DNA from 2 places in the Alkalicoccus luteus genome. Region 1 is predicted to be linked to the other one. Evidence: riboswitches for the same ligand, from Rfam matches in the RefSeq annotation. Region 1 holds a riboswitch; the other holds the start of a gene.

Region 1 (16,331 bases):
ATGTAAGTATACGTATTCCTTCACCGGACTGATGATCCGTTTAACATTTATGGAGGTGGACCTAATGAAAAGCAGGCGCATTCATCCGCTTGTGGTTATCGTATTAGCTTTTGCTGCTCTCGGCATCGGGGTCTCCCTGTTCAGCGATCCCGCCGGATTCATAACCAGTATTTTCGTAACGATTGGAATTGTCACACTGCTTATTCTGCTGTTTAAAAAGTTTTTGCAGCCGAAGCTGATGCAGCGCCAGAGCGGGTTTCAAGTGCCTGTTAAGAACGGACGGCCGGTTGTTAAGCAGCAGCAGAAAACCAAGCCGAAATCACGTCGGAGCCACGTTCCACTGAAAACGGTGAAACAGGAAAAGCGACATCCGAAGCCGCTGCTGAAAAGGCAGTCAGAGGTGAAGCTGACCGTTATTGAAGGTAAAAAGAACCCTAAGAAAAAGAGCCGGGCCTTGTTTTAATGCTTGGCTCTTTTCTTTTACACCCGATTAAGTCTGAAGTTTTTCAGGAAGCGGGGGATCAAGCTTGAGTTCCTATTTTGTCACTGTCTATTCACAGATACTCTTTGCAGTTTGGCTGATCACTGCCGGAGCGATTTTTTGGACGTTGGATAAACGATCGGGTTTTCAGCTTCTTTATCTGACGGTGCTTTCTCTGTCGCTCGGATACGTTATTCTGATGTATTTTCCATATTTGCTTTTAAGCAATGATCGCGTTCCCTTTACCCATCCTCATATTCAGGCAACGGTTACACTGTTTGCTTTTCTGCTGCCGCTGTGCAGGAGAAGAACAGAAGCAGCCCTTTGTATTGCTGCAGCTGCAGCCGTCAGCCTGATTTACCTGCTTGCAGGAGGCGTACCTGTGTTCACCGTTACCGGCGGTATACTGATTGGCGGTTTTATCAGTTATACCTTTTACCGCAGCCTTGAATGGATTGGGTCTATGCCGGATGCTTATCTATTTTCGTTCTCTATTATCCTTCCCTTCTTTTTAGCTCTTCTCTTAGCTCCTGATGATTTGTTTTTGCTGCTCCCTGGTCTGCTGCTTGGAACTGGCATAGGAGCGGTGCTGGAGCAGTATAAAGTACGGATGTTTGTTGAACAGACCCAAGCTCCAGCCAAATGGCTTGCTTCCGCTATTGGGGCAGCCGGCATTTTATTTGTTCATTTCGGCGTCCGTCCTGCTTTTGAGGGCTTCCTGATCGGTGATGTAGCGGCCGGTTTATTTCTAGGCCTGTGGATAACGATTATTCTGCCTTTTATTATGGTCGTCTCAGGTTCGTACGCTCAGTATGGACGGGGCGAAAAAATTATTTAGGGATTAATCGAGAAGGAGCACCCTATCAGCGGAAGGCTGACGGGGTGCTCCTTGTGGTTTATACGTCCTGAAGTAACGATTTACTGCTCTTCTCCGCCTTCTTCAGGGTCCTGTTTTCGCTGGGTCGCTTTCAATTCTTTGACGCGATTGTGATCTTCTTCAAAATACGTTACGAGATCCCCGATCCGGTCAATCGCTTCCCAACTGAGGTGGTGTTCAATTCCTTCCACATCACTGTAAATTCGTTTCTCATCGACACCAATAATGCGCATAAATTCCTCAAGCAGTTCATGCCGGTAGACGAGCCGTTTGCCTATCTTTTTCCCTTTGGCTGTCAGGACGAGGCCTCTGTATTTTTCGTAAACTAAATAATCCTCAGCATCAAGCTTCTGAACCATTTTTGTTACAGATGATGGATGGACGTCCAATGCATCTGCAATGTCTGATACTCTGGCATAGCCTTTTTCATCGATCAGTTGATAAATTCGTTCTAAGTAATCTTCCATACTGGGTGTAGGCATGTATGATCCTCCAGACAGCTTGCATTCATTGTGCATGTCACATTTTAGCATATGCGCTGGTCTATTTCTATGCTTTCTTGCTGCTCGGTCCATTCACAGCTTAACACTGGCGCCTTTACAGGATCGATTCTTATTGCGGCTGCGTGTGTTTCGCCCACCTCATAATATTATATTCTGTTCAAGCCCGAAAAGGACTGCGGACTCGTTCATCGAGTCCTGCAGTCCTTTTGTTACCGCAATGTGAAATTTACAACCCGCACTTTAACTGAGCGCTGCAGTTCGTGCACGTATTGCAGCCTCCGATGTCTTCTACCGTTCCCTGTCGGCAAACCGGGCACGTATCTCCAACCTCACTTCCGTAATTTACAGAAGTGGAGCGGACATCGGTAATAGTTTCAACAAGCACAACCGGCTGCTTTGTTTCATTCTGCTGCTCTCCTCCAGTGAGGTCCACTGCATAGTTGTCGTTCTCTTCTGCTTTCAGCGTAAGCACTTGTGAATCACGGCTGCCGTCAACGTAAACTGTACCGCCTTTAGCTCCGCCTTTATAGAGACGCTCATAAACAGATTTAACTTGATCTACGGTATAGCCTTTTGGTGCATTAACCGTTTTACTCAATGAGCTGTCCACCCATTTTTGAATCACACATTGAACGTCTGCATGTTCTTCAGGTGAAAGCTCCATTGACGAAACAAACCAGTCGGGCAGCTCATTCGGATCTTGTTCCGGATGTTCTTCAAGATATTTTTGCAAAATTTCTGCCTTCACTTCGATAAACTTTCCAAGTCTTCCGCTTCGGAAATAAGAGAAGGAAAAATACGGCTCCAATCCAGTAGATACTCCGACCATCGTTCCAGTAGAGCCAGTAGGTGCTACTGTTAAGAGATGAGAGTTGCGAATGCCGTGCTTCTGAATCCCCTCCAGCACGTCTAGCGGCATTTTCTTCATATAACCGGTTTCCGTGAACTTCGATCGAAGGTACTGTGTTTCATCTGCGCTGTTACTCTCAAGATAAGGAAAGCTTCCCTTTTCCTCAGCAAGTTCGATTGAGGTACGATAAGCCGTAACAGCAATCGTTTCAAAAATCTTATCAACAAGGACATTTCCTTCGTCAGAGCCATAGCGGGTCTCCGTCTTAATTAACAGATCGTGCAGCCCCATAACCCCAAGACCGACGCGTCGCTCGCCGAGCGCCTGCTTCGTGTTTTGTTCCAGGAAATAAGGAGTTGCGTCAATGACGTTGTCCTGCATGCGGACGCCGGTAGCTACTGTCTCAGCCAGTTTTTCGTAATCTACTTTCTTCGCCTCTGTGTCTGCCATTTCAGCAAGGTTTACCGCAGCCAAATTGCAAACGGAGTAAGGAGCGAGCGGCTGCTCTCCGCAAGGGTTGGTAGCAACTACTTTTTGCCCGTAGGCACTTGCATTTGTCATTTCGTTAGCATTGTCTATAAAGAAAATACCAGGTTCTGCAGAATACGTCGCACAGATATTAATGAGGTTCCAAAGCTCTTTCGCTTTAATGGTGCGGTAAGTGCGGACACCAAACCCAAGCTTTTCCCATTCACGAACATCTCCGTACTCCTGCCATTCGCGGTTATACGCCTGCATTTCCTCTGCTGAATAGTTCTCTACGTCCGGGAAACGAAGCTGGTAATCTGCATCCTGCTCAACAGCTTCCATAAACTCTTTCGTTATACAGACGGAAATGTTCGCACCAGTTAAAAATTCGGCATTGTTGACCTGATACGTTCCGCCATCCCGAAGCTTTTGTTCCGCATCACGGATTACTTTTGGATCAAAGCCTCCCTGGCCTTCAATATGCTTATAATTAATGATGCTCTGGTACATTGCCTCTTCCAGCTCTGTGAACGGCGTGAATTTCAGTTTGTCTTTAATAAGAGATGCAATTTGATCATCCTCTGTCTGCTCGAGCAGATAGCGGAGAATCCGCGGATTCTGCATTTTTGAAATAATAAACTCCAAAATATCCGGGTGCCAGTCTGCGAGCATTATCATCTGTGCTCCTCGCCTGGACCCTCCCTGCTCAACGAGATGCGTCAGCTTAGCGATATCATCGAGCCAGGATACTGAACCGGAAGACTTCCCGTTCACTCCTCTTGCAAGCGCGTTTCTTGGACGAAGCGTAGATCCATTCGTTCCCACACCTCCGCCGCGGCTCATGATTTCCATGACTTGTTTGCGGTGATCGGAAATTCCCTCTCGTGAGTCAGCTACGAAAGGCATGACATAGCAGTTAAAATACGTAACGTCTGTTTCGGAGCCTGCTCCGTAAAGAACCCGTCCTGCAGGAACAAAATTCATGTTCACGAGCTGCTGGTAGAACTTTTCAAACCATTCACTGCGCTTCTCTTCTGTTTTCTCAACGGAGGCAAGACCGCGAGCATTACGCTTAGCAATCTGTTCATAATAAAGCTCAAGCGGTTTATCGATCGTCGCTAGTGAGCGCTCAACGATGCCGGTCTTTTTCTCTTCAGGAGAATCAAGCACACCGAGGAATTCTTCTTCAACCGCAATTTTAGCGGTTCCCGCTTCCCAGTTAATGCTCGTCACAAAACCGTATCCCCGTGCTGGAAACTTTGGATCGTTCTTAACGGTCAGTACGACAAAATCTCCTGCTTTTAACGTTACTTTTTCTGTATCCTTGAACGTATAACGATCCAGCATCACCAATCTGGAAACTCCGCTTTGCTGACGGTGCATATCCGGAGCTACCGGAAATACCTGTGGAAACTGCTCAATGTCCTTATTCAGCTGATCGAGATCAATTCGTTTTTCTGACATATACGTAGTCACTGGCCTCGCTCCTTCTCGTACTTTTGATAATGCTGAGCATCATTGTCCGGGCAAAAAGAAAGGAAGCCCGGCAAGGCTCCTTATGAAATTACGTAAGCATGACGCTATATATAGTGTTTTCAGTGAAATAAGCAACTATATATAGGATATATTGCTATTCTATACCCTGGTCGTCAGCTTGTAAACGCAAAAGTTATGAAATTAATATGCCGTTTTTCGAGGAGCCGGCGGGCGCAAGGCTCTGCTCGAAAAAATAGGTATATACTAGTATTTGTAATTCCACTCATCCGACGCGTATTTACTTATAGCCAGATGGCTGACCTGCTCTTTCAGCTCTTGATTGAGCTCCCACTCTTTAAGCTGAATGCCAAGATCCTCTTCAAACCCGCGCACAAAAGCAGCCCTCATATCTTCTGGAGATGGAATGCGTTCCATGAGCTCCTCCATTGGCGTCGCTTTACTGCGGAAGCCTGCCTGCATTCTCCGGCGAATTCGTTCACTCTTAAATAAAAACATATCAAATAATTTTTCCTCATCAAACCGCCGAATAATTGATCCGTGCTGCAAAATAATTCCTTTTTGTCTCGTTTGGGCACTCCCGGCAATCTTTCGACCGTTTACAACCATCTCATACCAGGATGGTGCGTCAAAACAGACGGCGGATCGCGGTGATTTTAAATCTGCTTTTTCTTCTTCCGTCCACGGAATGGAAAATCCCGCTTCCAATCCCATGTTTTTAAATCCGAGCAGGAGACCTCCTGAAAGGACTCTGTATGCTTCGGTGATGCCGGCGGGAATACCGGGATGATCTTCCTTTACGATGATGCTGTACGTCAGCTCATCTTCGTGCAGGACAGCTCTGCCGCCTGTCGGCCTCCTGACAAGTCCTGCTTTATGCCGTTTAACAGCCTCTAGATCAATATCCCGTTCCACTCGCTGAAAATAACCGAGTGAAAGCGAGGCCGGATTCCATTCATAAAAGCGGATAACCGGAGGAATTCGCCCTTCCCGGTGCCAATCCATCAGCTTTTCATCGAGCGCCATGTTGTAGGCGGGGCCGGCCGGACCTGAATTTATGTAATACCATTGTTCCATACGAGCAACCTCCCAACCATTCTATCATACAGAAAAACAGACTGAAGAACAAAGCAGAAAGAGAAACATTGCACAAAGACCTGATAACGTTTATTATTTAGTATGGTAAACGTCATGTAAAGGGGTGTCGGAATGGAACTGTGGATACTGATTGCAGTAACCGTCTTGCTAATTGTGTTTCTCATTTTCCGTATGAAAAAACCGTCGTACCTGTCGGTTTTGACACAGGAAGAGTTCACTAAAAATTACCGAAAAGCACAGTTGATTGATGTCCGTGAAGAGCGGGAATTTAAAACCGGACATATTCTGGGTGCACGAAATATTCCGCTTTCTCAAATGAGGATGCGAAACTCAGAGATTCGGCCGGATAAGCCTGTTTATTTATACTGTCAAAACGGATCCCGATCTGTACAAGCTGCCAAGATTCTCCGCAAAAAAAGAGATGCCGAAGATCTGAACATGCTTAAAGGCGGCTTTAAAAAGTGGACAGGCAAAGTAAAAAAATAAGATTTCCCTGCAAAAAGCCTTCCGGAGGTGGTTCCCCGGAAGGCTTTTTCTTCTTTTAAATTAAACGGTTGCTTCTTCTTTCGCTTGCCAGCGCAAGATTGGCTTACGGGCTGCCTGTGTTTCATCTAAACGGCTTACGACCGTCGTATGAGGAGCCTCCTGAACAATCTCAGGATTCGTTTCTGCTTCTTTAGCAATTTGAATCATCGCATCGCAAAATTCGTCCAGTGTTTCTTTCGATTCTGTTTCAGTCGGTTCAATCATGAGGCATTCCTCGACGTTAATTGGGAAGTAAATCGTCGGCGGATGATAGCCGAAATCAAGCAACCGCTTTGCGATATCCAGCGTTCGGACGCCAAGTTTCTTTTGTCTTTTCCCTGACAATACAAACTCGTGCTTGCAATGCTGCTCATATGGCGTGTCAAAGTACGGCTGCAGCCTGCGCAGCATATAATTTGCATTCAGCACTGCCTGACGGGAAACCTGCCGCAATCCTTCCGGGCCCATCGTTCGAATATACGTATAGGCACGTACATTAATTCCAAAGTTACCGTAGTATGGCTTCACTCGGCCAATCGTATCCGGAAACTCCCAGGCAAACCTGAAGCTGTCGCCCTCTTTTGCAACGATCGGAGCTGGTAGATACGGAACAAGATCCTGCTTAACCCCAACCGGACCAGAACCAGGTCCTCCTCCACCGTGTGGAGTTGTAAACGTTTTGTGCAGATTTAAGTGTACGACGTCAAATCCCATATCACCGGGACGAGTCATGCCTAAAATTGCATTGGAGTTAGCTCCGTCATAGTATAATTTCCCGCCCGCTTCATGAATAATGGAAGCCATTTCAACAATATCGCGTTCAAACAGCCCCAACGTATTTGGATTCGTCAGCATCAGCGCCGCTGTGTCCTCGCCTGCCAGCTCACGCAGGTGCTCGAGATCTACCAGTCCTTCTTCATTGGAGCGAACCGTAACAGCGTCAAATCCAGCTACGACAGCAGAGGCAGGGTTCGTGCCGTGTGCCGAGTCTGGAACAATGACCTTCGTACGGCCGTAATCGCCGTTCGCCTCATGATAAGCGCGAATCAGCATAAGCCCGGTCCACTCACCGTGCGCCCCCGCTGCAGGCTGAAGCGTCACTTGATCCATACCTGTTACAACTTCAAGAGTCCGCTGCAGTTCGTACATTAATTCAAGCGCACCCTGAATCTGTGACTCCGGCTGATACGGATGCAAGTGAGCAAAGCCCGGATATCGCGCTACATCTTCATTGATTTTCGGGTTGTATTTCATCGTACACGACCCGAGCGGATAAAAGCCGGAATCTACTCCATGGTTACGGCGTGATAAAGCCGTATAATGTCTGACGAGTTGAAGCTCGGAGACCTGCGGCAGTTCAGCTGGTTCTTTTCTGCGATACTTAGATGGCAGCAGCTCCTGCTCTTCAACCGGATCAATATCCAGTTCCGGGAGGCTGTGACCTATTCGACCTTCTCTGCTCAGCTCGAAAATGAGCGCCTGTTCTTCCGTTCTCATTTTAATCCCTCCAGTCCTTCTGCGAGTGCTTCAATTTCTTCCTTCGTACGAAGCTCTGTAACTGCAATCAGCATGTGATGATCGCGTCCTTCGTAAAATCTGCCTAGATCCAGTCCGCCGATGATGCCTTTCTTAAACAGTGCCTCATTTACTCGTTCGCACGGTGCAGGCAGGTTAATCACAAACTCGTTAAAGAACGGGCCATCATGAACCAATTCAAAACCAGCCTGCTGAAGGCGCTTTTTCGCGTAGTGGGCCTTTTGCATGTTCTGAGAAGCCATTTCCTGAAGACCATATTTTCCGATCGCGCTCATGGCCACAGATGCAGCGAGCGCATTCAGTGCCTGATTGGAACAAATATTGCTGGTAGCTTTGTCGCGACGGATATGCTGCTCCCGAGCCTGAAGCGTTAAAACAAACCCTCGTCTTCCGTCTTCATCCACTGTTTCACCAACAAGTCTGCCCGGTACTTTACGCATCAGCTTTTTCGTCACAGCAAAGTAGCCGCAGTGCGGTCCTCCCAGCTGGGTTGGTATGCCGAACGGCTGAGCGTCCCCTACTACAACATCTGCTCCAAATTCTCCGGGCGGCTGCAGCATGCCCAGGCTCAGCGGATTGGATGAAACAATAAAATGTGCTTTTTTGCTATGAGCAATTTTTTCGATCTCTTCCAAATCTTCAATTTGGCCGAAGAAGTTCGGATACTGCACGATGACACAGGCTGTATCCTCAGAATAGCTGTTTTCCAGCGCAGTCAGGTTTGTTTGCCCATCTTCTGCCTCGACAACGACGACTTCCAGGTTTTGGCCCTTTGCATTCGTTCGCAGTACTTCCACAGCTTCCGGGTGAACGGCCTCCGAAACGAGAATATGCTTCTTCTTAGTCACACCGCAGCTCATCATCGCTGCCTCAGCCAGAGCCGTAGGACCGTCGTACATCGAAGAGTTAGCGAGATCCATGCCGGTGAGCTCAGCAATCATCGTTTGAAATTCAAATATCCCCTGCAGCTCGCCTTGAGAAATCTCAGGCTGATACGGCGTATAGGCTGTGAAAAATTCTGAACGGAGCAGCATATGGTTTACGACCGATGGAATGTAGTGCTCATACACACCAGCCCCCAGAAAGGAAGGTACATCTTTCACGTTCGTATTCTTTTCAGCGAGCCGCTGCATTTCTTTGATTAACGCTGTTTCCTTCAGTGCTTCTGGAACATTCAGTGCCTCTTGAAACCGAACTTCCTCAGGAACGTCTGCAAATAGCTCTTCTAACGAATCAATTCCAATCGTTTCCATCATAGCTTGCTGATCTTGCTCTGTTGACGGCAGATACCGATGACTGCTCATGTTAGTTTCCTCCTTTAGATCGTTTATAAAACGGGGTTTCAACGACAACAGCTTTCAGTTTTTTCTTTCTGACCTGCACCACTACTTCTGTACCAATTGCGGTCCAGTCAGCCGACAGCAAAGCCAGACCGACATTTTTACCCAGGGTGGGGGACTGTGTACCGCTTGTGACAAAACCGATTTCCGTTTCCTCGCCAAACACCTTATAGCCATTCCGCGGAATGCCTTTATCGATCATCTCGATCCCGACAAGCTTTCTCGGGGGCCCATCTGCTTTTTGTTGTTGAAGCGTCGCTTTTCCTAGAAAATCCGACGGTTTATCTGTTTTAACAGCAAACCCGATTCCAGCTTCAATCGGAGTAATGTCCGCAGAAAGCTCCTGACCATAGAGCGCAAGCTTTGCTTCAAAACGCAGCGTGTCTCTTGCGCCAAGACCGATCGGAGCTGCTCCTTGATCAATGAGCGTATCCCAAAGTTCAGCTGCCCGATCTTGATGAAGATAGATTTCAAACCCGTCTTCTCCAGTGTAGCCAGTTCTTGATACAACTGCGTTTACACCGTCAATTTTCACTTCTCGAAAGCGAAAAAAGGAAATATCGGCAAGATTCGTGTCACTGAGCTCCTGCAGCAGTTCTTCTGCTTTAGGACCCTGAAGTGCAAGCTGGGCCGTTTCCTCTGACTCATTTGTTATCGTGACACGATCATCTGCGTGCTTTCGCAGCCACTCTTCATCTTTTTCAATGTTCGCAGCATTTACGACGAGCAGCACATCTTCGGAGTTGAACCGGTAAATTAACAGATCATCGACCGTTCCTCCATCTTCATAGCACATTGCTGTGTACTGACACTGTCCATCAGCCGCCTTTTCCACATTGTTTGTGAGCATTTTCTGCAGAAAATCCAGAGTTCCTTCACCAGTGACACGAATTTCTCCCATATGCGAAACATCAAATAAACCGGCTTTTGTCCTGACAGCTTCATGCTCTTCTTTAATCGAACTAAACTGAACCGGGAGATCCCAACCTCCAAAATCAATCGTTTTGCCTCCGTATGCTGCATAACGGTCGTAAAGCGGTGTACGTTTCCCCATGTTTTCCACCCCTGATTCTGAATTATGTTATGTATTGACTGGTCGCAAAGAACGAAAAAGGACAGAGTGCATACGGATGCCTCAGCACCTGTACGCCTCTGTCCTGTTGACCTGAGAGTTTACCTTTCCACTGGAGCATGCGGCTCCGGGGAAAGTTTCCCCATCGGTGACCCATTCCTGCACGGGTCTTTCCAGAGATGCGTCCAACAAGAGTCTGCTTTGCCTGAGAGATTCACGATAATTCGCTTGCTCCTTCGGCGACGGTGATTCCGTTCTCTCCCCTTGCTGTCATTCGCATTATATCTTTCTCACATGTCGTTCCTGCGTCTTTATCGTACCACTATTCTCTTTTTTCAGGCAAGTCATTCCTTTAGAAACAGGCGCATTTACAGCCATTACATGGGATCGCGTTTATGAAGCATCCCGGCAAGCTTTTCACACAGCTCTTCAGGTGTCAGTTTCTCGGAATCAATGCAGTACCCACACTCTTCATATAGCGGCACCCGCTTATCGTATCGTTCCTGAAGTTTCGGTTTTTCGAGCAGGGCGAGCGGTCTTGAGGCATCCCCTTCGATTCGTTTAAACAGTTCTTCAAAAGGGGCGCTCAAATAAAAACAGCTGTTTTTAGACAGAAGGTTTCGAGCTTCGGGAGTTTCCACTATCCCCCCTCCTGTCGAGACTACTGCAGCTGACCCCGATACCGTCTTCAACGCATCCAGTTCCCGCTTCCGAAAACCAGCTTCTCCCTCTTCAGCAAATATAGCTGGAATTGACTTTTTGTGATGCTTCTGAATCCAGTCATCCAGATCAATAAACGGCAAGCTCAATTTTTCGGCAAGCAGCTTGCCGCACGTGGTTTTACCAGCGCCCATAAATCCGGTTAAATAAACCGTTTCCCTTTTAGTCATGACTCCATACGCGCTCCTTCCAAGCTGAAATCTGTCGGCTTTCCTCATTATAGACAAACTCTGCCTCTCTTGTATAGGAGCCGGATGTGACAGTTATGAAAAAGCGATTTTCTTCAAGCGGATCACGCTGCACATGAATTTGATCTTTCCTGTAGCTCCAGGTTAATTCTTCTGAAAATCCTGAATGGATAAGCGATTCTAACGCTGACTGCTGGAGCATTGCTGTGTTTTTTCTTTTCATTTCCTGTTCATGAAGGGCATGCATATTCTGTATGTCAGCAGTGATGACGAGGACAGCCGTGCTCATCATCAGCAGTAATAGCATCGCATAAAGTAAAGCGAACCCTTTCTCGCTGTTCAATTGCTGCTCCCGTCAACCAGGCAGACACCTTGTGTGAGCGAATTCCGATCGGGCAGGCACGATTCATCACGTTTCAAATCGCCAGGCTTGTTAGTATGTTTTATCTGATAAGAACGATGTAATAAACCCCCGGGATACAGCAGAGCTGCGCGATGTGTTCTTCCGGAACCGGTCGCTGCAACAGTTACCGATTCATCACTGACGGTAAAGGTAAAGCTGGATACCTGCTGCAGCATCATCTGATGGCCCGTGTAATTAACACGCCTTCTTATCCCTGATCCATAAGGCTCGTATGTTACAACCGCTCCATCAGCCGTCATCACCAGCCGGTCGCCGCCAGGCGAAACGGATAACGAGTCCGCTTGCTTGATTTCCTGTTCAAGCTGGGAGCTAAACACTGCAAATTCATACGGATGAAAGCCAGGCTCTTCTGTCAGAGTCATCACCAATACCGCATAGCCTGCTGTAAAAAGCAGAATGATTATCATGAGAGCCAGGAACCCCGCGAGGACCTGAATCATAATTCCACCTCTGGCTTTGCGGTCCGCTGAAAAAATATCTGCAGTTCCGAATCTCGCGTTTATGCGTTTTATTATATAAACAGACTTCCGTAAAAGGCTCAGCATTGTAACTGGCAACCTTCCATTGCACCCCCTCCACATCTAGCACTGTTTTAGCTTCAGCATCCGCAAGTGACAACTGGGCAAGGTACGCTGCTGCCGTTTTTTCAAGATGACGGCTATTCCGTTCCATCCCGTAGGCTCCTATTACAGCAGAACAAACAAGAGCCGCAGCTGCGAGAATCAATAAAGCAAGAGAGACTTCCAGCATGATGTAGCCCCGCTCAGACAGCTTCCACATAAAATCTGCCACCTCCGATCATAAACACAATCCGGTAGACTTCGTCCTCTATTTCCATTCGCAGCTGTCCGAATTTCCGAATGTTTCCGTTAGGTAAAAATACAACTTCGTGGAGCCCCAGCGTCAACCGTTGAAACGTAACGTTGGGATGATGTTTCCTCGTAAGTTGACCCGACGACGTTCTGATTTCATATGAGCCGTCAGGAGAAAATCTGACGTTTACCTCTTTACCGGTGTATACTGCGTGATGCTGAGCTTTGAGCAAATCTGTTCGTAATTCGTAAATGATTCGCTCTTTATTCAGCTGAAAAACCGTTTGTTCCACCGCTAATATTCCAATGGAGATAATGATTGAGATCACTGCGAGCCCAACCATCGTTTCCATCAAGGTAAACCCATGCTGCTTAATTGGACGAAACACTGGCCCGGTAACCGTTTATGGTGATAGGTGAACCGTCCGGACACGTATCTGAATCGAGATAGTCACCTTTCAGATCTGCAATGGAGCTTGGCAGTGTTCCATGATCGGCTTTATACGCTAAAATCTGAGCTTCCGTAAGCTCCAGTACTGCTTCACAGCTTTTACTGTTGGCAACCCCCTGGTTTTTAGTCAAGTTTGGAATGAATACTAGCAGCAGAATGGAGATGATGACGAGAACAACCATCACCTCAATCAGCGTAAATCCTTTTTCCGATAATCGCTTTTTCATGTCTTTTTCCTCCTTTTTAAAATGATTCCATAATGGAAAATACTGGCATCATCATTGATAAGAACAAAATCATTACGACCGTCCCTACGAGAATAAACACAGCGGGCTGTATAATACGAATCATGTTTCCTGTCTGCAACTGAATTTGCTGCATCATATAATTAGCAAATGCCTCCAGCTCTTCTCCAAGCTTTCCTCTGGATTCACCAAACGTCCAGACGTTTCCCAGTTGGGGCACATAGTAAGATCGTTCAGCAATCAGCTCCGTCATCGGCCTCCCACTCGTTAACCCCTCTCTCAGCGATGCTGCCTCCCCTTGAAAAAACCGTATTTCTGCGTCTTCCTCAAGCGTCAGAAGAGACTCCTGCAGCGACATCCCTCCGCGCAGGAGCGGCCCTGTCTGGGCACAAAGAAAGTACGTTAGCAGCTGCTTCACATATGTACGCAATCCCGGCAGTTTTAACAGCAATTGAATTTTCCGGCTCACAGGCAGCCGCTGAAACCATATCCCGGTCAGCAGCAAGGCTACGCTGAATACTAAAATGAATGGAATACGCACCCATTCAATTAAAAACAGCAGCACTTTCGTGTAGACAGGCAGTTCACTCCCCATTGCCGCAAAAAATTGTTCGAATTGAGGCAGAATCCCCTCCATTAAAACAATGCCGAGGACAACGACAGCAGCTATGAGTACTATTGGATAATATAGAACATTTCTTACTTCCTTCTGCATTTCCGCCCGCTTCACAAGCAGCCGCCCGCTGTTTTCCATTCCGTTTTGAAAGGACCCGTGAAGCTCCATCATTTTCAGATAACTAACAATTTCACCTGTGAAACCGGCCTCTGAAAGCTGTTCGCTGAAGAGCTCTCCCTGATGCAGCTGTTCTTCAGCATCTTCCAGCCATGCCTTTGCCCGACCGCTTAAGAACGACCCATACAGACCGATCGCATCAGTCAGCATATACCCTTCTCGTAACAGCTCAGAAATGCCGAGCAGCATTCTGCCGCGTTCCATATCGTTTCTAAACCCGCTCCGCTTTTTCAACGAACCGAACCTTTTCGTTTCTGCTTCCAGGCGCTGAATGGAATGTAGCCGAGTGCCGTACCTTTAATAAGGAGTCTCTGCATATCGATGCGTGGGACTGAAGCAGGAACCCCTGTCTCAAGCTGATGAAACGCATCTTGCAGCTCCTGTTCCATAAGAATTTCGAATATCGCTTTCCTTCTGACTTCACGCCTGCTTCTGCAATAAATAGAGCACGAACTGTTGCAATATGGGCAGGCAAGATCTGCAAGCCGCTGCGACACAGTACCATGCAGCACTTCCTGCAAATCAGCCCGGTCAACACCCAGGTCCAGCATCCGCCTGACTGCAGCTGAAGCGGAACTGCAGTGAAGACTGGAGAGAACGAGGTGACCGCTCATCGCAGCTTTCACTGCTACAGCCGCTGTTTCTTCATCTCTGATCTCACCAATGACGATCAGATCGGGATCATGTCGAAGTAAACTGCGCAGACCGGCAGCATACGTAACGCCCGCTTTTTCGTTTATTTCCATTTGCAGCAGTCCTGATTCTTTGCGCTCTACAGGATCTTCAAGTGTCATAATATTTTCTGTTGCATATGTCATTCTGTCTTTCAGTAGGGAGTATAGTGTAGTAGTCTTTCCGGAACCGGTTGGACCGCATATAAGAATGAGTCCGTGCGGGCAATGGATTAATTTCTGAAGGGAGGCTGCCTGCCTGGGGAATAGCGTCAGGTTCAGCAGGCCGGCTGAAGATTCGACCGGATAAATACGAAGTACAAGTGTTTCGAGCAGTGCTGATGGAAATGTGGACAGTCTGACAAAAATCGTTTGTCCTTGAAGCGTCACTTCCATTCTCTTATTCTGCGGACGGCGCCGTTCACCAATATCCATACCAGCAATAAACTTCATATGGGAGACAAGCTTTCTTCCCGAAGAGAACGGAATCTGTCTGATGTCCAGCAGAACTCCATCGACGCGGTACCTGATTCTAAGGCCATTTTCTGCCGGAATAAGGTGAATATCAGAGGCTTTCAATTTAACAGCATCAGCCAGCAGTTGTTTTAACGCTGCAGGTGCTTCCATAAACCACCATCCTTTTCTATTAGGCTATAGAACATATATTCGACACCCATTCGAAAATTCCTGCTTTTATTTTCCTGTTGATCGGAAAGTAAAAAAGCCGCCTCAAGATCTTTCTTAAGGCGGCTTCTATCTACTGCTTGTTTTTTTCTTCTGTCTTAAGAGCTTCCACGTCGCTGCGCAGACGCTGCTTCGTTTCTTCAATTTCCTGAACAACCTGTTCAGCGAGCTTTTTTCCTTCTGTCTTTTCTGTTTCCATAATGCTCTTTACATCTTCAGCCAGCTCTTCGCCCATATCAGACGCTTTGTCCTTTACTCCAGAAGCTTTCTCTGCTACTCGCTCAAATTGTTCTTTGGCAGCACTAGTCCATTCATCAGACTTTTGCTTGGCAGTTTGAGAATATTCCGCTCCTTTTTCTTTTGCTGTGTTTGTCCATTCGGACGTACGATCAGCTACGCTGGAAGCTTTTTCGTTAATATCGGTACGAAGCTCACGCCCTGATTTTGGCGCATACAGCATCGCTGCCGCTGCACCTACGACTGCACCTGCAAGTGCCCCTATAATAAAGTCTTTCGTGTCCATTTTACTCATTCCTAACATCCTCCTTTTAAAAGTACGTATGTAAGTTTGTTCTACATAATTTGTCTAATTCCTTCTATTTCGGAAAAATAAACATGATTTTCCGTTTGGATGCAACGTAATGTTCACAAACGTTTTCATGACATCAGTTTACAAACCGTATATGAAAGATTTATAATAAGGTGAACTTACTTTCGTTCATACTTATTTGAAGCTACTACATAGAAGGAGGGGAAAAGCATGGAGCGCATGTTTCGGGTTCTCGGTTTCTGGACCGGAATTTTTGCTGTTTTGTTTCTGGTCGGGGACATGCTGGAAGCTGCTATTTTATTCTTTGCTCAAACGGCAGTCTTTATCGCGCTGAGCTATCTTAACCTGTCTGAACGGGCCTATATTTATATTTTCGGAGCATACTTAACGGTCTTTTTCGTCGGCTTTACTTATTACACGACATTCATCATGGTACCAAGCGTCGGACACTGATGCAAAACCACCCGGTTCATGCGGGGCCACTGAAAATCTAGCGATTTTTCGTTTCGTATCGCAGAATCTCATATGAAAACCGCCCGTTTCTCCCCA
Region 2 (16,331 bases), on a different contig from region 1:
GAGCTCATACTCTGAATGACGCAGGACGGTTCTTGGCTTCGTTCCGTCTGCATCTCGCTTTTCCAGCTCAATCGAAATTGAATTGGTATAGGGAGAGATCACTTTTGCAAGTTCTCCTTTATATTCACCTGCAGTAACAAGCACCTGGTCGCCTGACTGCACTAATACTTCCTGCTGTTCTTCCGACATTCCGCTTTCCCCTTTCCTTTTTGACAGTAATCATTGCAAATAATACCTTCTATCCAGGCATAAATCAACCGTTTACGTTCTGGAGCTCGAAATCGTCATCGCATCAAAATTCAGCTTCGCACCGGTCTTTGAAAGAAAATCCAATCCGATGATTCCGTCTGCTTCCATCGGCTGCAGTTCAGCCCTGTAGCCGCTGACTTTCAACGGGCCGATGCTGAAAGCTTCCAGAACAGGATTATCAGTAAGGGACTCATTGAGAACGGTTTTTGCGGAACCGGTATCGATCATGACATGAATAGTGCGATACTCGCCTTCTATTTTCAGACGGGCTTCGGTGTAAATTCTTCCGCCTTCCAATGTCAGATGTTTCATGGTGTCATCCTTTCTATCAAAACGTAATAAACCTTTTCCAGTTTCTATTAAATCAGAAACGAGCTTCTATTTCACCTATTAATGTGCCGGAAATGCAAATCCGTTTATTTTTGAGTATCCGGCACTGTATCAAACTGGATTTTCTGCTGTTTGTTGTTCCACGTCAAACGGGCCTGAAAGGTCGTTTCTCCTCGCTTAAATCCTTTGATCAAGTCCGTGCTCCCGGAACTGAGCAGCTTTTTAATCTGTGCTCTAGGGATAGATTTCTGAAGAATGGTTTTGGAGATCGTAAACGTACAGTTGCTTTTTTTATAGTTTGAACAGCCGACAAATGCGCCGTAATCAAGGGCGGCTCCGCCGCAGAGCGGGCATGCACCAGCTCCGGCCGGTTTTTTAGCTGTTTTTTTAGCAGTCCGCTTTGAGCCTGCTTTTGGAAAGGGATGACGTTCCGCCTGTTTCGGCACCGTCTCAACAAGGTGGCGTACAAAAGCAGTCACCTGCTCAATGAAATAGGCAGACCCTTTTTCAGCTGCGCCAATTTCTTTTAATCGTTTTTCCCACTTTGCTGTCATTTCGGGTGAGGCAAGAAGCGTTCCAGCTACTGCAGCGGCCAGCGCCCGCCCCTTATCGTCGACATACACATTATTTTGACTGACGTGAATATAGCCCCGCTGCTTCAACGTCTGAATGATCCCTGCTCTCGTGGCCTCTGTGCCGATTCCCTCGGTCTCCTTTAAAACAGACGCGTCTTCTGCGCTCAGCAGTTTCCCGCATGTTTTCATTAACGTGATCAAATCACCTTCTGTGTAGCGTTTAGGGGGCTGCGTCTGTTTTTCAACTGTTTCTACGCTCTCAACCTGTACCTCTTCGTTTTTCTGGAGCGGCGGGCCGCTGCGATCCTGCGATTTCACAGGCAGCACCTTGCGCCAGCCTTCATCGATAATCGTTTCAAAGCTGGAAGCATATACAGCTTGACTGGAAACGGTCGTCTCCACTTTCTTGGTGTCAGAAAGCCGTGGCGGATAATGCGCAGCCAGCACCCGCTTCACGATCATATCGTAGAGCTTGCGTTCATCAGGAGAAAGCTTATCGGGCCCTGGCACTTCTTCTGTCGGGATAATGGCGTAGTGATCCGTAACCTTTTCCGGTTTAACACAGCGCTTGTTCGACCGCAGGCTTTTTAACGGAAGCGGGAAATAAGCTGCGTAGTTTGATTGTTGTTCCAGCTGAACGGCAGCTTTTTTAACGGTTTCCGCTTCTTCTGCAGGCAAATAGGGAGAATCCGTCCGCGGATAAGAAATATGACCTTTCGTATACAGCCGCTGAGCTGTATCCAGCGTCTTTTTAGGTGCAAATTTAAATGCCTTATTTGCCTCAGCCTGCAGTGAGGAAAGCGTATAAAGGAGAGGATGGGGGATACGCTTCTGTTTTTCTTCAAGCTTGGTTACTCTGCCAGTTGATCCACGATCTGCAGAAGCTTCTGTCTCAGCTTGCTGTTGGTTTGAAAATGCATAGCTTCCATCCCTCGTTTTCAAGCGGCCCCGGTACGAACCTGCGGCTGCCTGAAAACACGCTTCCACTTCCCAGTACGTTTCCTGCTTAAACGATTCTATTTCTTTCTCACGCTCGTCTATCATACAAAGGACAGGCGTCTGCACCCTTCCAAGTGAGAATACGTCCGTCGAACCGGACTGTTGGAACAGCAGCGTATACAGCCTCGAGGCGTTCATTCCGACAAGCCAGTCCGCATAGGCTCTGCTGACAGCTTCTTCATACAGCGGATAGGTTTCCTGGTCATCCGTCAGCTGCTTAAACGCCTGACGTACAGCTCCTGGAGTGAGTGACTGCACCCAAAGCCGTTTCAACGGTTTTTTTACACTAATTTGATCAAGAATGAGACGGATGATCGCTTCCCCCTCCCGTTCTGCATCTCCTGCATGAATAATCAGCGAGATATCAGACCGGCGCACAAATCGTTCAATTACTCGAAATTCTTTAAAGCGTTTCACTTTGTATTCGAATCTCTCCGGAATCATAGGAAGCGTCTGAAGCGACCACCGCTTCCAGTCGCTTCGGTATCCGTCCGGCGGAATCGGTTCGACCAAATGACCCAGAGCCCATACGACAGCTGCCCCCTCCGGAAATTCCGGAGAGGGTGGCAAGAGCAGATGGTCCTTCTGACGAACCGGCTTAAATGGTGCAGCGAGTTTGGAAGCCTGATCCGGCTTCTCTGCAATAATTAAATACATAGGCGCCTCCCGAACGTACGTTTGACATTAGTATACCGATGAACGGGGGCATGCGCAAGGTTACGAATCCGATCGTTTTTCAGTAAGTCCGGGAGTCTGAGTAATCCGCTCTTCTTTCATCAGTTTACCAAGACCGCGTTTAAATGCCGCTTTACTCATCCCAAAAGCAGCTTCAATTTCTGCCGGAGTCGATTTATCGGTGAACGGCATTTGACCGCCCCGCTGTTCCAGGATCTCCATTATTTTTTCAGCATCCTTTGCCTGAGCAGCGGTGCGTTCATCACGAAGCGTTACATTAATTGTGCCATCTTCTTTAACGTCGATGACGCGAGCTTCTAAAAGCTGGCCTAAACGAGGGGCAAACACAAGCTGGCTGTCATGAATAAATGCCCGCACACCTTCCTCTGTCACCATTGCACAGCCTGCTTCTTTGATGGAATACACGTGCCCCTTTACCGTTGTACCGTACCATTTACGGTCTGCTTTATCACGCTCAGCATCGATCACTGCTTCATAGACAGGCAGCGCTTTTAAGCGTCCTTTACGGTCGTGTCCGAGACAGACAAACAGCTTATCCCCTTTTGCCGGCCAGCGCGTTTTATCTTCCGGGAGATCATCCTTTGATACGAGAATGTCTTTTTCAAGCCCGATGTGCACAAATACGCCGGCATCGATCGCTGATACGACGTAAGCCCAGTCATAGGCTTCTGTCGTAATCGTTGGGATATTCATCGTGGCCTGCAGTTTGCCCGCCTTCGTTTCGTAAACAAAAATGCGTACTTCTTTACCTACCGGTCCTGTAATTTCTGCTTCAGGAAGCAAAAATTCCTGACCCCCCGCTGACACGAATACCCCTTGTTTCGTATGCCGGACAAATTCCGCGTTATGGACGGATCCGGATATCGGTTGCTGATTCATAATTGGCCTCCTGTAAAGTCTGATTGCTGCGTGAACGCAAAAAGAAAAGAGCCAAATTTCGCGAACTAGCGTCGCAGAAGCACCGGCTCTTTCCTGACGTTCCAATTAAATAAGCAGATTAAACAGATCTTCATCTTTATTGATTTCTATATAAGCAAACCCTTTTTTGTCCATTCTGTCAATAAGTGAACTGTAATCTTCCCGATATTTTAATTCAATTCCACACAATACCGGTCCTTTATCACGATTATTCTTCTTCGTGTATTCAAACCGGGTGATATCATCAGTCGGCCCGAGCACATCAATAAGAAATTCGCGAAGAGCACCGGCTCGCTGCGGGAAGTTGACGATAAAATAATGCTTGAGCCCCTGATGGATCATCGAACGCTCTTTCACTTCCTGCATACGGTCAATGTCGTTGTTACCGCCGCTGACGACACATACAACGGCCTTGCCCCGGATTTCATCACGATACTCGTCCAGTGCCGCGATGGAAAGGGCGCCGGCAGGCTCTGCTACGATCGCATTCTCGTTGTATAGATTGAGCATGGTAGAACAAACATGACCTTCCTCTACCAGCGAAATACGGTCTACAATCCGCTTCGAGATATCGTACGTAATCGAACCGACTGTTTTGACAGCTGCACCGTCCACAAATTTGTTGATTTTAGCGAGCGACGTAACCGCTCCTCGTTCCAGCGACGTCTTCATACCGGGAGCACCGGCAGGCTCTACGCCAATAATTTTAGTAGAAGGGGAAATCTCTTTAAAGTAGGTGCCGACACCTGAAACGAGACCTCCTCCGCCGATTCCCATAAATACGTGGGAAACTGGAACGTCAATGTCTTCTAAAATTTCCATTCCTACCGTGCCTTGGCCTGCGATGGTCCGGACGTCGTCGAATGGATGGATAAATGTCATATCCTCTTCCTGTCTGAGCTGATCTGCGGCGGCATATGCATCGTCGAACGTATCACCTGTGAGCACAACATCCACAAACGGCTCGCCGAAAAACTCGACTCTCGACACTTTTTGACGTGGCGTTGTAGACGGCATAAAAATTTTCCCACGCACGCCGAGTGCTTTACAGGAGTATGCGACACCCTGCGCGTGGTTACCCGCACTTGCACAAACGACTCCCCGCTGCAGCTCCTGCTCGGATAGTCCCTGCATTAAATTGTAGGCACCGCGCAGTTTAAACGACCGGACGACTTGGAGATCTTCCCGTTTCAGATAAACATCTGCTTCATATTTATCAGAAAGAATAGCATCCCGCTGAAGAGGCGTTTTCACCACTACATCCTTCAACGCTTGATGCGCCACCAAAATATCTTTCACATGCACGCTCTGTTCGGTCTTTTCCATGGCAGAAGCTCCTCTTCGTTCAAAATATTATGACTAATCTTATCACAGGAAGCCGCTGGAGAAAACAGCGTTGCTGTAACTATTTCAATCAATCGCATATGTAAGCGCTCTCTGCTTGAATACTCTCCTTTACCTTTGCAAAATATGAAGAAAACGGAAGACGTCCGACCCGTTATTCGATTAATATTGCGGGAAGCTGCTATGAAAGCAGCCGGTGTCCGAAATAATCGGAACACCGGCTGCCAAGTGAGCTGCTGGATACGTAATTAAGTTTTAGCTGCAGCTTCCTTATACATATCAGCTAATGTATAGATGCCGTTCTGCATACAGGATGAGCACGCCTCAGTCCAGATATCGGCCGCTGCTTTTGCATCTAGTAAAGCGTGATGCCGACCTTCAGGCACTACATCAAAGTAGCGGCAAAACTCCTCAAGTGTTACTGCGTGTTCAAGTTCATGGATATGCAGTACTGCGAATCTCGTATCGACGATCCGCCTTGAAAGCTTCATTCGGTAAAGCTTCCATAGCGTATGATTTAAAAAGGCTTTCTCATGCGCTGAATGGTGCGCTACTAGCGTACTTTCCGCTGAAAACGACAGGAAATCCTTTACCACTTCCGCAGCTGGCGGTGCGTCTATCAGCTCCTGCTTGGTCAATCCAGTCAGTTTTAACACAGGCTCAGGCGGGTTTTCAGTAAAAATTGGTGAATAAAAGGAGGTTCGCTGCCCCTTTTCCACTCTGACCGCTCCAATAGACAGAATCTTGTCTCCTTTAGCTGGTGAAAAACCGGTCGTTTCCAGGTCTACTACAGTTACTGGCAGCTCCTGAAGCGGGATCGTCAGCTCTTTATGATCACGGCGGTCCCGCTCAAGCTGTCTCGCATAAGCCGCAGCTCCAGCGCTGCTTCCTCCCTTGTGATCATAGACAGCTCCACCAGCAAGTGCGCCGAGCGAACGTCTCCATCTGTCCAGCATGTTCATCCGTTATCACGCTTTCTGTAATACGCCGTTACGTTCCGATAGAGCCGCTTTCCTTCTTTCATAAACTGCTTTACTTTCTCTTTTTCTTCATTCTTTAAGCTTTTCATGTTAAGCAAATGAATCGTTTCGTACGAGTCTTCTTGCGCTACGTGCTGCTGGCGAAATGAAAGTGCCTCTTCAAAAACCCGCGCTGCGGCTTCACCGTTTAATGCTGGCGGCAGCGCACGCAGCCTGGCGGGCGTATGCTGCTCGTTTACTTTTTCAAACACCGCGCCAATACGGGCAGCGTGTACGAAAGGAAATAGAATGGATTCCTTGTAATTAATATTCCCCTTGATATCCGTTATAACTTGACCGAACATGTTGCGACGCTTGCGTCGAAAGCTTGTGTTAGCGATAATTCGATCCATCAGCTCAGGCCTGAAGCGAACAGAATCGGTAATGATCTGCTTCATTTTTTCAGCATGGGCCGATCCCGACAACGTTCTCGCGTCCATGAAAATCATTAAATACCGGACAGCCTCCCAGTCGGGCTGATCCAGCCATGTGGACAGCTGCGCTTCCATAGACGACAGGTTTCTGCACCAGAGCGGATTGCTGCTCATCACCTTGCCTTCGCAGTACGGATACCCCGCGTGATAGAGCGCTTCTGCTACGCGTTCACCAAGCTTCAAAAAAGCATCGCTATCGTTCTTTCCTTCATACAATATCCCGTGATCCTGATCGCTGAAGGCTGCCTGTTCGCCTCTCCCTGCACTGCCCATCACATAAAATGAGCACGGGGAAGGAAGCGGGCCATGATCGTCTTCGAATAGGGAAAGTTGTTCCTTAAACAGCTGCTCTATCCGTCGGTCGTGCCATACGTTTACTTCCTCCCAGGAAACGGAAGGATCCTGCAGGGAAATTCCCTGCAGGAACGGATTATTTGAAGCGGTTATTTGCTCCATCAGGCACCGTGCTTCTTCACGGTTTCTGATGCCTTCTCCATGTTCTCCGGATAACCGTAGCTGCCGTGCTCACTCATATCAAGACCCACAAGCTCTTCCTCTTCAGATACGCGCAGGCCGCCAAGCACCTTGTCCAGCACCTTCAAAATAATGAAAGCAACTGCAAATGCGTACAGTCCTGAAACAGCTACCCCTGTGAATTGAACACCAAGCTGAGTCAGACCACCACCGTAAAACAATCCCGGAAGGCCGCCGTTCATCGCCGCGAGATCAGGAGTGGCGAAAAATCCGGTTGAAAGAGTTCCCCAAATACCTGCAACACCGTGAACAGAAAGAGCAAAGATCGGATCATCAATTTTTGCTTTGTCAAAAAACACCATACTGAAATGTACAATCAAGCCGGCGATTACACCGATAATAACGGCGGCCCAAGGGGCGACAAATGCCGTTGAAGCAGTGATAGCCACGAGTCCGGCGAGCGCACCATTTAACATCGTCGGAATATCATTTCTTCCAGTCATCGCAGAAACGATAAACATTGCTGCAATCGCACCCGCTGCTGCTGCAAGCTGAGTTGTAAGCGCGACGTATCCGAAAAATGCACCATCCACGCCAAGCGTAGATCCGCCGTTAAATCCAAACCAGCCTACCCAGAGAATCAGCACACCAAGAGCTGTATACACCTGGTTGTGACCAGCAAGATTGTTGGATGTGCCGTCGCTGTTGAATTTCCCGATACGCGGCTTTAAGATAATCGTTGCTGCAAGTGCCGCCAAAGCACCAGTTAAGTGCACGACTGTAGATCCAGCGAAGTCCTGTTTGCCAAGTCCCGCAAGCCACCCGTCTCCCCAGATCCAGTGCGCGACGACCGGGTAAATGAATGCGGAAAATGCGATAGCAAATAGAATATAAACAGATAATTTCGCACGTTCTGCAAATCCGCCAAATGCGATCGTCAGCGCGATGGCTGCAAATGCCAGCTGAAAGATAAAGTCAACAGATCCGGCAAGGCCATCTACGGTAGATTCAAAATCACCATAGAAGAAATCAGACATTCCGATAAACAAGTTGCCTTCCCCGTAAATAAAACCGTACCCGACTGCCCAGAAAACAAGTGATGCAATCCCCACTGTAAAAATCGTTTTACCGGCAATATGCCCGGCGTTTTTCATTCTCGTCGATCCGGCCTCGAGGAGTATGAATCCCCCCTGCATCAGCAGGACTAGAGCAAAGCATACGATAATCCATACATTATTCATGAGAAACAATTCGTCCATCCCATTCACACTCCCTGAGTTTATTTCTGTCAGCTAATGTGCCAACAGCTATGTACCTCAGTATAGCGCCGGAATTTTCTGACACAACGAAAATGTCAGATAATATAACATGGTATTTCACGGACATTTATAAGTGACAGACAAGGAAATGTACGGCCTCCAGTCGTGTAAGCGCTCTCTGACTGCGATCACCTCAATTCGCATATTTATACTTTTTATACTGGTATTCTGCATACCCTGTTCCGAGTAATACTCCTATAACGATGAGCAAAAAGCTGGCACCCTGATAGACCGTAATCGTTTCTCCTAAAAAAAGCCAAGAGCCGCCCAACGCGAAAAATGGAACGAAATTGTTAAACACCGCCGTCTGGGAAGGGCCTATTTTTTGAATAGCCCGGTTAAATAAGATGTGACCGGCACCTGTAGCCAGCAGAGCAGAACTGAAAAACACGGTCCAGACAGCTGCAGTATGAGGTTGAAAAACTGTTTCTCCCCCTCCTGTTACAAAGCTGAGCCCGATCAGAACAATCGAACCTGCCAAGAGCATATACGCAGTCATCGCACCAGCCGGAAGAGATATCGATGCTTGTCGAATTAAAATGAAAGAGAATGCCTGGGAGATCATAGAAAGAAAGATCAGCAGATCGCCGCCGGCTGCAGCACTCAATGCTTCGTTAGACGGAATAATGATCAGCATCACGCCTGAAAACCCTATAAGAATACCCACTATACGGAGAAGGTTCAGCCGCTCACGCAGCAGAACTGCTGCAAAAACAGCGGTAGTAACCGGGATGAGTCCGAGTATTAAGGAGGCATTGCCAGCAGTTGTATTTAGCAATCCCCACGCCAATAGAGAATGGTGCAGCACTTGACCAAATAATGCCGCTGCTCCAATCAGAAGGATTTCTTTTCGATTCGGCTTCTTCAACTCTTTTAATACGTATAGAATAGCGAGCGCAGCAATTCCGGCCGCTCCAATTCTAACTCCTTGCATTTGAACAGGGTGCATGACGTCTACCAGGTATTTCACTGCTACGACATTCAACCCCCACACGATCATGACGAACATGAGTGTTGCGTAAACGGAAAAATGCTTCAATCTTCTTCCCTCCAGTTACGACCGGCAGAGACGGATGACGCTGCCGGAATAAATATGATATGTTATAAGCTGACACATGACGTTCGCAGGAAAGGGGCCCGCAGACATGATTAAGGAAATCTTCGTACTGCGGAGCATCGGTTGTTTAAGTATCGTTCTTCTTCACAGTATTTTCATAGGCATCGATTCCATGACAATCCGTGAAATGGGAGAACTTTCTGCCATTTTTTTTGATTCCATTCAAATGATTTTGTACTATGGTACGCCGATGTTCATTTTTATATCCGAGTTTTTAATTGCATATTCGTACCGGAACCGGGAGCTTCCGGATTATTTCCTGAAGAAACGGCTACGCTTCATCTTAATTCCATTCGTAGTGATGGGCATTTTTTATGCACTGCCTTTTTTCGCCCAAGGGATTCAGACAGGCTTTACAAAAGTCGCCTTGAATATCGTTGTCGGTGATTACCACGGCTACTTCATCCTAATTATTTTTCAATTTTATTTGGTCCATTATTTGCTTCACTCCAGACTGAAGCGATGGAAACCATCTATCGTGCTTCCAGTCGCCTTCGGTATTAACGCCGCTTATTTACTTTTTTTTAATTACTCTTCTCCGCCTGAAGGTCTTCTGTACGGCGAGTACATTTGGGAGCGATTTTACTGGGTGCCAATGTTTGGATGGGTGTTTTATTTTGCGGTAGGTTACTATGCCGGGATGCACTTTGAACGCTTTTCCGCTTTTATCCGCTCATGGCGGGTGCTGTTCATCATTGGACCTGTGTTAACGAGTGCGATGCTTTTATTTTTCTATCATTCGGGGATTCTCACCGTGCACAGCTCAAAAAGGACCGATATCTTGATTCATACGCTGATGTGCAGCTTCTTTCTGTTTTATATTACATCTACATTGAAAGCACTGCCGCCGTTCCTTGAATTTATCAGCCGCTATTCATTTGGCATTTATCTGCTTCACTATTTTTATATTTTTCTGCTTGATTTTCTATTTCAGCTGTACCCGCTGCCAATCGGCTTCTTTTACATTATCATTTTATTTATTTTCAGCCTGACAGCTTCCATCGCAACCATTATAATGATGAACAAATGGAAATACGGATACATGATCATTGGTCAAATCGGTGCTCCATATAAATCACCTCAATAAAAATCCCTTCAGGCTGCACGTGCAGCCTGAAGGGATTTTTTCTTGCGCGTTCGTGCGTTTAAGACCGCCTGGCATCAAGCACGAGCTGAAGCAGCTGCAAACGCTGCAAGTCGTTGACCGCACTTCGTGTCAGCTGAAACGCCAATCTGTTGCTGTCGACCCTGTGCACAAAAACGAGATCCAGCTCTGGAATAATATCAATCGATTGGCCGTAGCGCCCCACTGCAGAGTACATGTTGTAATCGCTGTAAGGAGGAACAGAAGCCGTCCACCATAAGTAGCCGTAGTCAAACACCGTATTGGAAGGTACTTCTTTTTGAACAGACGTGCTTTCCTCGATCCACCATTGCGGAACAATCTGCTCTCCATTCCACTCCCCCTTCTGCAAGTAAAGCTGACCGAATCGTGCCATATCTCTTGCTGAGAGCTGAAATAAGTATGAGGGATGACGTGACCGGCGGTTCTCATATTTATAATTAGTATTGGCCAGATCAAAATCTTCCATTCCGAGCGGTTCCGCAATGCGGTCATTGAAATCTACAAACACATCACGTTCGGGAATAGCGTTGTAAATCGTCCCAAGAACATTAAAATCCCAATTATTGTAATAATAAAACTCTCCAGGAAGATGACTCCCCCGGGATGGCCTTGCAAAGCGCATTCCCCAGGATTCTTCTCCTGCAGGCAGGTATACTCCAGAGCTCGAAGACATCAAATGCGACAGCTGCGCCTGTCTTTCAATTGTCGTAAGCGGAGGCTGATCATCGATTTCCAGCTGCTCGAGCGTATCAGTCAGAGCAGCATTTCCTCGATCAATTTCAATTCCGAACAAAGCTGATAGAAAGCTTTTACGGACAGAGTGCGCATTCGTATTCTTCGTTACATCTCCCCAGCTTAACAGCACTTTCCCCTCAGAAATCACCATTAGCGAGGTGCTGTTAATCGAATCGTAATAAATTCTTGCCTGATCGAGCGCCTCTCTGCTGAAACCTGCCTCCTCAACAGAATCGTGATACTCCCAAGTTGACTCTGCTCCTTCTTCGATTGAATAATATACGTACATAAATAATCCCACCAATACAGCGATGATGATCGTGAGAGCGGCAATTATCTGATTGAACAACCCTATCATTCCTCTGCCTGACATCGTGTTTCTTAAATATACCAGAATACGCAGTCCTTGACGAATTAGCGGGGGCCTGATAGGTTTATTATCATCTGTTAATACGTTGCAACGAAGGCTGTGGGGTTACTACAGCTGGAGCAGCTTCTGGAGAGACTGCCGGCTGGCAGCGCCGAAGGGTTCACAATCTCAGGCACCCGGACAGAAGATACAGCTGCCAGAAGGCGGTTTGTATGTTTATGCCGGCATTTTGCCGGCTTTTTTGATGCAGTTAGACTGAAAAGCAGAAAGGATGTTTATCATGGAATCAACTCGCGCCGTCATTAGTGTCGTAGGTAAAGATCAAGTTGGCATTATTGCTGATGTCACCGCTGTGCTGAAGGAGCATAAAATTAACGTACTCGATATTTCCCAAACGATCCTGCAGGATTTTTTCACGATGATGATGCTCGTAGACTTGTCGAAGACAGCATCAATGCAGGAAATTGAAGCAGCTTTGGAACAGACAGCTAAAAAACTCGGTCTGACTATTCATATTCAGCGTGAAGATCTGTTTAAGCATATGCACAGAATTTAAGGAGGGCCCTGTCATGAATATCGGCTTCAATGAAATTCAGGAAACAATCAGAATGGTGCGAATGGAAGAGCTTGATATCCGCACTATTACGCTAGGCATAAACTTGATGGACTGTGCAGGAGATTCACAGGAAGCTATGCGTGCCAATGTTTATAACAAAATAACAACGTCAGCTGCCACCCTTACCCAAACGGCGGACGATATTTCACAGGAGTACGGCATTCCTATTGCGAATAAACGAATTTCTGTGACGCCCTGCTCGCTGCTTCTTGGCGGAGCCTCAAAAGAAGACGCGATCAAACTGGCAGAAACGCTGGATGCAGCAGCACGCGATACAGGTGTAGACTTCATCGGCGGATTTTCCGCAATGGTCCATAAGGGCATTTCCAAAGGCGATGCGGTGCTGCTTGAAGCCCTCCCGGAAGCACTTAGCACGACGGAACGCGTTTGCGCCTCTGTGTCTGCCGCTACAACGAAAGCGGGCATTAATATGGATGCTGTATCAAGGTTAGGACACATCATTAAGCGGGCTGCTGATCTTTCCGCCGACAACAGTGGCCTCGCCAATGCCAAATTCGTCGTATTCTGCAACCCCGTGGAAGACAATCCATTTATGGCCGGTGCTTTTCACGGTACTGGCGAAGCAGATAAAGTGCTGAATGTTGGTGTAAGCGGTCCTGGAGTCGTGCTTCACGCGTTAAAGCGGCACCCGGATGCCGACCTCGGCGAGGTATCTGACATTATTAAACGAACAGCATTTAAAATTACGAGAGCCGGTGAACTGATGGCAAGAGAAGCCGCTGACCGGCTTGGGGTCCCTTTTGGGATCATGGATCTTTCACTCGCTCCGACAAATGCTGCCAATGATTCCGTAGCTGAAATTTTGGAGGAAATTGGACTGGAGCGCGTCGGCACCCATGGAACGATTGCAGCACTTGCCATGATGAATGACGCTGTAAAAAAGGGCGGTGCGATGGCAAGCTCTTATGTAGGCGGTCTTTCCGGCGCATTTATACCGGTTTCAGAAGATAACGGAATGATCAAGGGTGTTCAGGATGGAGCGCTCTCTCTAGACAAATTAGAAGGCATGACGAGCGTATGTTCTGTCGGTCTCGATATGATTGCTGTTCCCGGTAACGTAGAAGCCGCTTCTCTTTCCGGTTTAATCGCGGATGAAATGGCAATCGGGATGATCAACAAGAAAACGACTGCTGTTCGGGTCATTCCTGTACCGGGGGCGAAAGAAGGAGATATGATCGAGTTTGGCGGTCTCTTAGGACGTGCTCCGGTGATGGGCCTGAATCCATTTAAGTCAGATAAAATGATGCAGCGCGGAGGCCGAATCCCTGCCCCTCTTCAATCTCTTATCAATTAACGGCACCTTTTCTGCAAAGGTTATTGACAGATATCCAATTTTTCTGAATAATATATCTTAATCATTCCCGTTTGAGATAAGTATGCCTCCTCTCCCCCTTAGCAGAGAGCACTTTCACGGCTGAAAGAAGTGCAGGGTGCGATGAGTCTGAACCTGCTCGGAACGGACAACCTCATAAGAAACTGGAAAGCAGGGTCTGTAAAGACCAATAAAGGTGGTACCGCGGGAGGCCCCCGTCCTTTTTCAGGACGGGGGCCTCTGCTGTTTGTACCGGAAAGGATGTCAGCTAAGATGCAACGAAAACGTATTGTACTTAAAATAGGCTCCAGCTCATTAACAGAAGGAGATGGCACGCTCTCCCCTGTCAAAATGGCTGCTTTCTGTCACGCAATCGCTGGACTTCGGCATGCAGGACATGAGCTGCTCATCGTTTCATCCGGAGCAGTAGCGGCCGGTTTCCGGGATATAGGCTATGCCTCCAGACCTGCAACCGTCCGGGCACGACAAGCTGCTGCTGCAGCTGGCCAGGCACTTTTAATGCAGCATTACCGGTTCCAGCTCCAGCATTACAATATCATCCCTGCCCAGCTATTGGTGACACGCTCGGATTTTACAGAGGAAAAGAACTTTCAGAATCTTCATGCAGCAATCGAAGAGCTCTTGAGCAGAAAAATCCTTCCTATTCTGAACGAAAATGATTCCACGGCTGTTGATGAACTGACCTTCGGAGACAACGACATGCTTAGCGCCCTGGTAAGTGGTGCGATGCACGCTGATCTGCTCATGCTGCTTACCGATGCAGACGGTGTATATTCAGCAGATCCCAAGGAAGATCCTGAAGCATTCAAATACGACGAACTCCAAACCATTCCAGAACAGCTTTTACGTGCACCGTCCCGATCTGCGCTTGGAACCGGCGGCATCGGTACAAAGCTGTCGGCATGCCGCGCCGCTGCTGATACAGGAGTGGAGGCGTATGTCGGCACATTGAGCAGTACAGAAGAATTGATTCAGGCAAGCGAAGGAAATGGAACCGGTACCTACATCCGCCGCAAGTCCAGCCGCGTTATGCGGACCCGCCGACAGTGGATCGCTTATCACGCTTCAGCGTCGGGCTCTCTTTTTGTCGACGAAGGAGCTGCTGATGCTGTTCTAAACCGCGGTGCCAGCCTGCTGACTGTTGGCATCAGCAGAATCGAAGGTGACTTTTTCAGAGGGGACATCGTCGATGTATATGCCGGATCGCGAAAAATAGGCAGAGGCCGTGTGCTCATTGATCATATGCAATTGGCTGATACGAACAGCGAAGCAGCAATTGCTGTGCACCGGGACGAATGGGTTTCTTTCAGCTGACACATTATTTTAATTCCTTATAAAGGAGAGACGTATTATGACAGAAGTAGAACGTAAAGCTCCTGCAGCTCGCCAGGCATCGATAAAGCTGAGCACCACTTCCGATCAGCAGCGTCAAGACTTGCTGTATGCCATTGCTGCTGTCCTTTTGGAGCAGCAGGAACATATATTACATGCGAACAAACTGGATCTCGCTGAAGCAGAAAAAGCCGGGCGTGATGCTGCTTACCTGGACAGACTCGAAATAAACGATACGAGGCTTGCAGATCTTGCGGACGCCGTGACTTCTGTTGCTGAATTAGAAGATCCGCTTGGCACCACGCTTCGCAGCTGGACGCGGCCTAACGGTTTGTCGATCCGGGAAGTATCTGTACCGCTCGGTGTGATTGCGGCTGTATTTGAAGCACGCCCAAATGTTACCGCAGATATCAGTGCTCTTGCACTTCGTACGGGAAATGCTGTCCTGCTGAGAGGCAGCAGATCAGCCATCAACACGAATAAAGCTCTTACCGCGGCCATACAACGAGGTTTGCAGAATTCCTCCCTTCCACAAGAAGCCGTGCAGCTGATTGAATCACCAGAGCGCTCTGCCACGACAGAATTAATGGAGGCCTCTGAATGGATAGATGTTCTCATTCCAAGAGGCGGTAAAGAGCTCATTAATAAAGTCGTCCGTGAATCACACGTTCCGGTTATTGAAACTGGTGCAGGCAACTGTCATGTCTACATTGATAAGGATGCGGATGCGGAGCTTGCACGAAAAATAGCGGTAGATGCAAAGGTGCAGCGACCATCTGTTTGCAACGCTGCTGAAACACTTCTGGTCGAGGCTTCCTGGGCTGAACAGCACTTAGCTGAGCTCATTGATTCATTAAGCAGCCACGGCGTAACACTCAGAGGCTGTGAAACAACAACCTCACTGGACCAACGAGTGTATGCTGCTCAAGAAGAAGATTGGGAGACGGAATATTTAAACCTGACAGCGGCCATTAAAATTGTTCAGGACGTGCATGAAGCATGCGCACATATCAGTAAATGGGGCACGAAGCACTCTGAAGCGATCATTACTGAGAATCCGGAAGCAAAAGACCTTTTTTTCCAAACTGTTGATGCCAGCACGCTCTACCATAATGCTTCTACGAGATTCACCGACGGCTTCGAGTTTGGCCTGGGGGCGGAAGTAGGCATCAGCACTCAAAAGCTCCATGCACGCGGTCCTATGGGACTTCAGGCGCTGACTACCGTAAAATATCTCGTTGAAGGAAATGGACAGTGTAAAGGTAGTCTTTCTTATTAACTACGCTTGCCCTCCTACTTCTGAAAAAGTACGACGTGTTATTTC

The links. A riboswitch is a leader RNA that binds a small molecule or an ion and turns the genes downstream of it on or off. The one in region 1 is predicted to bind glycine.
Region 2: another riboswitch for glycine. It lies ahead of ACSZLD_RS03735 (ACT domain-containing protein); the one in region 1 lies ahead of gcvT (glycine cleavage system aminomethyltransferase GcvT).

The regions. Positions count from the first base shown of each region.
Region 1 covers NZ_JBPZEY010000013.1:59,746-76,076, forward strand. The annotation lists gene ACSZLD_RS15230 (SA1362 family protein) at 65-463, shown strand; gene ACSZLD_RS15235 (hypothetical protein) at 528-1,319, shown strand; gene mntR (transcriptional regulator MntR) at 1,400-1,840, opposite strand; gene ACSZLD_RS15245 (vitamin B12-dependent ribonucleotide reductase) at 2,088-4,643, opposite strand; gene lipM (lipoate--protein ligase family protein) at 4,920-5,750, opposite strand; gene ACSZLD_RS15255 (rhodanese-like domain-containing protein) at 5,883-6,257, shown strand; gene gcvPB (aminomethyl-transferring glycine dehydrogenase subunit GcvPB) at 6,318-7,793, opposite strand; gene gcvPA (aminomethyl-transferring glycine dehydrogenase subunit GcvPA) at 7,790-9,136, opposite strand; gene gcvT (glycine cleavage system aminomethyltransferase GcvT) at 9,138-10,226, opposite strand; glycine riboswitch at 10,427-10,518, opposite strand; gene ACSZLD_RS15275 (shikimate kinase) at 10,622-11,134, opposite strand; gene ACSZLD_RS15280 (hypothetical protein) at 11,127-11,495, opposite strand; gene ACSZLD_RS15285 (competence type IV pilus minor pilin ComGF) at 11,492-11,983, opposite strand; gene comGD (competence type IV pilus minor pilin ComGD) at 12,340-12,777, opposite strand; gene comGC (competence type IV pilus major pilin ComGC) at 12,761-13,066, opposite strand; gene comGB (competence type IV pilus assembly protein ComGB) at 13,083-14,111, opposite strand; gene comGA (competence type IV pilus ATPase ComGA) at 14,108-15,175, opposite strand; gene ACSZLD_RS15310 (YtxH domain-containing protein) at 15,306-15,764, opposite strand; gene ACSZLD_RS15315 (DUF2626 domain-containing protein) at 15,993-16,235, shown strand.
Region 2 covers NZ_JBPZEY010000002.1:292,902-309,232, forward strand. The annotation lists gene ACSZLD_RS03680 (KOW motif-containing protein) at 1-189, opposite strand, end outside; gene ACSZLD_RS03685 (pepsin/retropepsin-like aspartic protease family protein) at 262-561, opposite strand; gene ACSZLD_RS03690 (type IA DNA topoisomerase) at 666-2,810, opposite strand; gene ACSZLD_RS03695 (CvfB family protein) at 2,871-3,728, opposite strand; gene ilvA (threonine ammonia-lyase IlvA) at 3,834-5,093, opposite strand; gene ACSZLD_RS03705 (exonuclease domain-containing protein) at 5,360-6,073, opposite strand; gene ACSZLD_RS03710 (DUF294 nucleotidyltransferase-like domain-containing protein) at 6,070-7,020, opposite strand; gene ACSZLD_RS03715 (ammonium transporter) at 7,020-8,297, opposite strand; gene ACSZLD_RS03720 (DMT family transporter) at 8,491-9,396, opposite strand; gene ACSZLD_RS03725 (acyltransferase family protein) at 9,503-10,561, shown strand; gene ACSZLD_RS03730 (serine hydrolase domain-containing protein) at 10,620-11,624, opposite strand; glycine riboswitch at 11,822-11,899, shown strand; gene ACSZLD_RS03735 (ACT domain-containing protein) at 11,986-12,261, shown strand; gene ACSZLD_RS03740 (PFL family protein) at 12,275-13,636, shown strand; gene proB (glutamate 5-kinase) at 13,928-14,989, shown strand; gene ACSZLD_RS03750 (glutamate-5-semialdehyde dehydrogenase) at 15,027-16,286, shown strand.